2 regions of the Rhodococcus sp. NFXS4 genome follow, and region 2 is predicted to be linked to the other one. Evidence: predicted binding sites of a transcription regulator. Region 2 holds the regulator's gene; the other holds the start of a gene.
The links. The regulator LexA, encoded in region 2, represses DNA repair genes until DNA is damaged. The targets are predictions, from matches to a motif close to CGAACANNTGTTCG.
Positions count from the first base shown of each region.

Region 1: J4E04_RS15145 (CoA transferase subunit A) is a predicted target of LexA. The motif match lies at 1,698-1,711, and genes of this name have one in related genera.

Region 1 is NZ_CP192221.1:3,238,733-3,242,144, reverse strand. It holds gene J4E04_RS15155 (NAD(P)-dependent alcohol dehydrogenase) at 1-230, shown strand, start outside; gene J4E04_RS15150 (3-oxoacid CoA-transferase subunit B) at 248-913, opposite strand; gene J4E04_RS15145 (CoA transferase subunit A) at 910-1,674, opposite strand; gene J4E04_RS15140 (IclR family transcriptional regulator) at 1,868-2,620, shown strand; gene J4E04_RS15135 (ice-binding family protein) at 3,066-3,412, shown strand, end outside.
Region 2 is NZ_CP192221.1:2,113,276-2,116,687, reverse strand. It holds gene hrpA (ATP-dependent RNA helicase HrpA) at 1-127, shown strand, start outside; gene nrdR (transcriptional regulator NrdR) at 129-626, opposite strand; gene J4E04_RS09930 (hypothetical protein) at 739-1,107, opposite strand; gene lexA (transcriptional repressor LexA) at 1,419-2,201, shown strand; gene J4E04_RS09920 (acyl-CoA dehydrogenase family protein) at 2,263-3,405, opposite strand.

The sequences.
Region 1 (3,412 bases), 1.1 Mb from region 2:
TCGGATACGGCGAGAACATCGACGTCCCCACCATCGACATCGTGTCGTCAGAGATCAACGTCATCGGCAACCTGGTCGGGTCCTACAACGACCTGTGCGACCTCATGGCTCTCGCGGCACGCGGGTCCGTCGTTCTGCACACCGCGAAGTACGCACTCGACGACTTCCAGAGCGCCATCGACGATCTGGACGCGGGCACGGTGCGAGGGCGGGCCATCCTCACGCCGTGAGAACGGCCCGCCGCCGGTCAGTGCGTGACGAGGTCGTCGGCGTCGGTGAGGGTGGCGCCGGTGGCGTCGTGCACCTGCGCGGCCGTGACACCGGGCGCGGTCTCCCGCAGGACCAGGGTGCCGTCGCCGACGACGTCGATGACGGCGTAGTCGGTGATGACACGGTCGACGACGGCCTGACCGGTGAGGGGGAGCGTGCACGTGTCGACGATCTTGGGGTTGCCGTCCCGATCGGTGTGCTCCATGACGACGATGACGCGCGCGGCGCCGTGGACGAGGTCCATGGCGCCGCCCATGCCCTTGACCATCTTTCCCGGGACCATCCAGTTGGCGAGGTCGCCGGTCGCCGAGACCTGCATGCCGCCGAGGACGGCGGTGTCGATGTGGCTGCCGCGGATCATGCCGAAGGACAGCGCGGAGTCGAAGAACGCCGCGCCGGGCAGGGTGGTGACGGTTTCCTTGCCGGCGTTGATGAGATTGGCGTCGACCTCGTCCTCGGTGGGGTAGGGGCCGGTGCCGAGGATGCCGTTCTCGGAGTGCAGCGTGACGCGGATCGCGGGATCGAGGAAGCCGGGAATCAGTGTGGGCAGCCCGATGCCGAGGTTCACGTAGTCACCGTCGCGCAGTTCGGCCGCCGCGCGCCGAGCCATGTTCTCGCGGGTCCATCCGGTGTCGGTGCTCATCGTGCGTCTCCTGCGGGTCGGGTGGTGCGCTTCTCGATGCGGGGTGTCTGTGGGCCGGTCTCCACGATGCGCTGGACGAACACGCCGGGCAGGTGCACGTGCGCCGGGTCGATCTCGCCCGGCTGCACGAGATGCTCGACCTGAGCGACGGTGATGCGGCCGGCCATGGCGGCGAGCGGGTTGAAGTTCATGGCTGCCTTGTCGAAGACGAGGTTTCCGTCGGTGTCACCCAGGTGCGCGTGCACGAGCGCGAAGTCGGCGCGGATGCCCTCCTCGAGGACGTACCGCTTGTCGCCGAAGACGCGGGTCTCCTTCGGGGGGGATGCGAGTGCGACGGATCCGTCGGCGGCGTAGCGCCACGGGAGCCCGCCGTCGGCGATGGGGCTGCCGACACCGGCCGGGGTGAAGAACGCCGGGATGCCCGCGCCCCCGGCGCGTAGTCGTTCGGCGAGAGTGCCCTGGGGAGTGAGCTCGACCTCGAGCTCGCCGGACAGGTACTGCCGGGCGAATTCCTTGTTCTCGCCGACGTAGGACGCGGTGACGCGACGGATCCGGTGCGCTGCGAGCAGGATGCCGAGGCCGTGGTCGTCCACTCCGCAGTTGTTGGAGAAGACCTCCAGATCGGTGACGTCGGTGGCGGCGAGGGCGTCGATCAGTGCGTCCGGGATGCCGCAGAGTCCGAAGCCGCCGACGGCCAGGGTGGCGCCGTCCGTGACGCCGCGTATCGCGTCGGCGGGGGTGGACAGGACTTCGGTGGCCACGAGTTCCTCCTGAGATCGAGTACTGATCAGATGTACGGTCCGGTGAGTGGACGTGCGCACTCTCTGCATTCGATCAGGACCGCAGCGTCTTCGCAGGCGATACGGGTTCCGGACGGCGAACTGCTCGACTCGTGGAACGATCGGCGGCACGGTGTTCACTGAGTGGACACCCCGCGAGCCCTAGACTGTGGTGATGGCGGAGGCAGCGAGGTCGGTCATCGCGCGAGTCGCGGCCGTGATGCGTGCCATCGGTGATCACGAGCCGGACGGCGCGTCGACCACCGACATCGCCAGGACCGCCGGGTTGGCGCGGCCCACCGTGCACCGGATGGTCACCGCGTTGGCGGCGGAGGGCTTCGTCGATCGGCACGAGTCGGGCCGGTGGGCGCTGGGGCCCGAGACCTTCCTTCTCGGATCGATGGCAGCGGAGCGGTACGACATCACGTCGAGCGCGGGAGACATCCTGCGCGATCTGGCCCGAACGACGGGGGAGAGCGCCTTCCTGTCGGCACGTCGGGGCGACGAGACGGTCTGCATCGCGAGCGAGGAGGGCAGTTTCCCGCTGCGCTCGCACGTCCTGCACGTCGGCCTGCGCATGCCCCTCGGAGTCGCGTCCGCCGGGTTGGTCATCCTCGCGCACCTGCCCGAACGTGAGCGGGTGGAGTACCTCGACCGTGCAAGGCTCGGCGGCTGGGGAGAACGTCACGCGCCGCGCGAGATCGCCGAACGGGTGGAACAAGTTCTGGTGCAGGGATACTCGGTGAATCCCGGGTTGTTGGTGGAAGGTAGCTGGGGTCTCGGGGCCGCGGTGTTCGATCGCCGCGACGCCCCGGCGTGGGCGCTGAGTCTGACGGGCGTCGCCGGCCGTTTCGACGATGTCCGGCGCCCTGTTCTCGGCGAACAGCTGCTGCGGGCCGCACACGCGTTGACCTCGCGTCTGCGGTGATCGGAGGTCGATGCGGCCGGTCGGACAGAACTGAGGCGGTACATCCAAGTTATTCACCCGTTATATCGTGAATGCATGCCCGATATCGTATCGATGTCGACATCAGAGTCCGAGAATCGTTGTCGCACAGAGATTTCAGTCGTCCATCACGTGATTGTCCGGACTCGACAGAATGTCGCAATTCCGGCATGCATTGACATTACCGTTATCGTCCTGTTCACTCTCATTTATGCCGTAAATCTACGTCGCATTCGACGGAGTCGGCTCGATCTCACACCTGCCCCCGCCACATCTCGGCGCCGTGGTCGTCTTCTCGGACGGTCATCGACGCGCCGACGTCGCCGGGGCGTCATCGCACCGCTCTGCGTCGTCGGGGACAGAGTCTGCGCACCACATGTGCTGCATCAGGGATGCGGCACATTCACCACATCGCGCAAGGAACCGCATGATCAGGACACACCTCGACCGCTCTCCCTTCGACGCCGCGAAGCGAGGCCGCCTCCCCGCACTGGGTACCGTCGCCGTCGCCACGGCGGCTCTGATGATCGTCGGCGCGAGCACCGCCGACGCCGCCACTCCGGTGGGACTCGGCACCGCTGCCAGTTACGCGGTCCTGGCCGGTGCGGGCGTGACCAACACCGGCCCGTCGGTCATCTCGGGTGACCTCGGAACCAGTCCGACCGCGGCCGTCACGGGGTTCCCTCCCGGTCTCGTGAACAACGGCACGATCCATGCCGCCGACGCGGTTGCGCTGCAGGCGCAGTCGGACCTCACCACGGCATACGACCAGGC
Region 2 (3,412 bases):
GATCGCCTGGATGATCGAGGAGCTGAGGGTCAACCTGTTCGCTCAGACCCTGGGAACGCTGTACCCGGTGAGCGAGAAGCGGGTGCGCAAGGCCATCGACGACGTCCGACGTGCGGTGCGGCGCTGACTCACCGCTGAGCGGCGGGCTCCGCGTCCTCGGCGAGGGCAGCATCGTGCTCGGCGCGGTGGCGACGAAGGTCCTCGATCTCGCGCTCGAAGTCGTCCGCACTGCTGAACGAGCGGTAGACGGAGGCGAATCGGAGGTAGGCCACCTCGTCGAGATCGCGCAGTGGCCCGAGGATGGCGAGCCCTACCTCGTTGCTGGGGATCTCGGCCGACCCGGAAGCCCGCACCGTGTCCTCGACCTGCTGGGCGAGGAGGACGAGCGCGTCGTTGTCGACCTGGCGGCCCTGGCAGGCCCGACGGACTCCCTTGACCACCTTCTCGCGACTGAACGGCTCACTCACGCCACTGCGTTTCACGACGGAGAGCACTGCTGTCTCCACCGTGGTGAAGCGTCGACCGCACTCGGGGCAGGAACGACGCCGCCGGATCGCCTGGCCCTCTTCCGCTTCACGCGAATCGACGACGCGCGAGTCGGGGTGACGGCAGAACGGGCAGTGCATCGGACAGAGACCCCTCGATGGCTCGGGCATTTCCCGAGCGCCACGGCGGCTCTCGGTGTGTCCAGCGTACCGGGACGGCCTTCCGCGGCCCCGGGGGCGTGTCCGGCCGGTGTCAGCGTCCGGAGACGACGCCCATCTCCACCTGCTCCGAGATTGACGGCTGTGCCGGAACGTCGGCGGAGCGCATGTTCGCCAACCCCACCAGCCCCAGAACGGACACTGCTGTGATCAGCGCCACAGCGATGGGCGTCGCGAATCCGTGCCCCCGACGAGTGCGGTGTTCGACCTGCGAGACACCGTTCGAGCGGCGACGGTAGTCGACAGTGCCGCCGTCGGGGCGGCGGGAGTCGCGCGGAGCGGGGCTGCGGCGGACCGTGGTGCGCTCGCGCACGTCGGTCGTCGTGGACCCGGCCGCGCGGTCGGCCACACCCCAGTAGGAATCGTCGTCGCAGGTCCAGCGCGTGCGAACGGGTGCATGCATGTCGATGGAACGTGCGGTGCCGACAGTCAGCAGGTCACTTCGAGTCATTGCAACCACTCCTCGTGGATAGCCGGTGGCCGTCCGCGTCGCCGATGCACCGAGGTGTTCGAACAACACATTCGCCCACGCGTTCGAATGAACGCATGTTCGATGTATAGCAGTCCGGTCCGACAAAGTGCATCGAACACGCGACACGCTTCGAACAGGTGTTTGATCCGAGTCCCGTTTCGGTTTAGGTTCGACACACGCACAACGGACGTGACACCAGCACCACCTGCCCCACGTCCACTGCTACCGATGGAGGTATCTCGATGAAGGACGACAGCTCATCCGGCACGGTCGGCGGGCGCGCGTCAGCGACCGGCTCGGCCACGACCGCCGACACCGAGTCCGGTCTCACCGAACGTCAGCGGCGAGTGCTCGAGGTGATCCGTGCGTCGGTCGTCGAGCGCGGCTATCCGCCGAGCATCCGGGAGATCGGTGACGCCGTCGGATTGACGTCCACCTCGTCGGTCGCGCATCAACTGCGCACCCTCGAACGCAAGGGGTTCCTGCGCCGCGACCCCAACCGTCCCCGCGCCGTCGACGTGCGTCTGCCGGGCGAGAACGGGCGCCCCGAAGAGGTCTCTGCCGTCGCGCAGGACGATCTCGTCGCCACGGACACCACGAATCACCTCGACAGCGCGGACACACCGTCGTCGGACGACGATCGCCTGCCCGCACCGACCTTCGTCCCCGTCCTGGGACGTATCGCCGCGGGTGGTCCGATTCTCGCGGAGCAGGCCGTCGAGGACGTGTTCCCGCTTCCGCGCGAGCTCGTCGGGTCCGGCTCGCTGTTCCTTCTCCGCGTCGTCGGTGAGTCGATGATCGACGCCGCCATCTGCGACGGTGACTGGGTGGTCGTGCGTCAGCAGAACGTGGCCGACAACGGGGACATCGTCGCCGCCATGATCGACGGAGAGGCCACCGTCAAGACGTTCAAGCGGACTGGTGGGGACGTCTGGCTGCTCCCCCACAACGACCTGTTCGAGCCCATTCCCGGGAACGACGCCGTGGTGCTGGGCAAGGTCGTCACCGTGATGCGCAAGCTCTGATTCCGGACACACGAACGCCGGCGCTGGATGTCCAGCGCCGGCGTCGTCGTGTTCGAGGTTCCTACAGGTCCAGACCGCGACCAATGATCTCCTTCATGATCTCCGTCGTGCCGCCGTAGATGGTCTGCACGCGGGAGTCCATGTACGCCTTGGCGATCGGGTACTCCTTCATGTAGCCGTAGCCACCGTGCAGCTGCAGGCACCGGTCGATGAGCTTGACCTGGTTCTCGGTGGTCCACCACTTCGCCATGGCTGCTTCCTGGACCGACAGCTCGTTCGCGTTGAGCTGCTCGATGTACTTGTCCACCATGATGCGGACGGCAGTCGTCTCGGTCGCGCACTCCGCCAGCACGAATCGCGTGTTCTGGAACTTGCCGATCGGCTTGCCGAACGCCTTGCGGTCCTTGCAGTACTGGATCGTCATCGCGAGCGCGGACTCCATCGCGGCAGCCGCGACGACGGCGATCGACAGGCGCTCCTGCGGCAGGTTCTGCATCAGGTAGATGAAGCCCATACCCTCCTGACCGAGCATGTTGGCGGCAGGGATGCGGACGTCGGTGAAGCTGAGCTCCGCGGTGTCCTGCGCCTTCATACCGATCTTGTCGAGGTTGCGGCCGCGCTCGAAGCCCGGCATGTCGCGCTCGACGACGAACAGGCTGAAGCCCTGCGCGCCCTTCTCCGGATCGGTGCACGCCACCACGATGACGATGTCGGCGTTGATGCCGTTGGTGATGAACGTCTTGGAGCCGTTGAGCACCCAGTCGTCACCGTCACGGACGGCCTTGGTCTTGATGCCCTGCAGGTCACTGCCCGTGCCCGGCTCGGTCATCGCGATCGCGGTGATCAGCTCACCGGAGCAAAAGCCGGGCAGCCAGCGCTGCTTCTGCTCGTCGTTCGTCAGCTCGATGAGGTACGGAGCGACGACGTCGTTGTGCAGCGTGAACCCGATGCCGCTGTACCCACCGGCCGTGGTCTCCTCGGTGACGATGGCGTTGTAGCGGAAGTCCTTGACTCCGCCGCCGCCGAACTCCTCCGGCACTGCCATGCCCAGGAAGCCCTGCTTGCCGGCCTCGACCCAGACACCTCTGTCGACGATGTTCTGCGTCTCCCACTCCGCGTGATGCGGCGCGACGTGCTGCTCGAGAAACTTCTTGTACGAGCTGCGGAACAGGTCGTGCTCGGGCTCGAACAACGTGCGCTTCATGATTCTC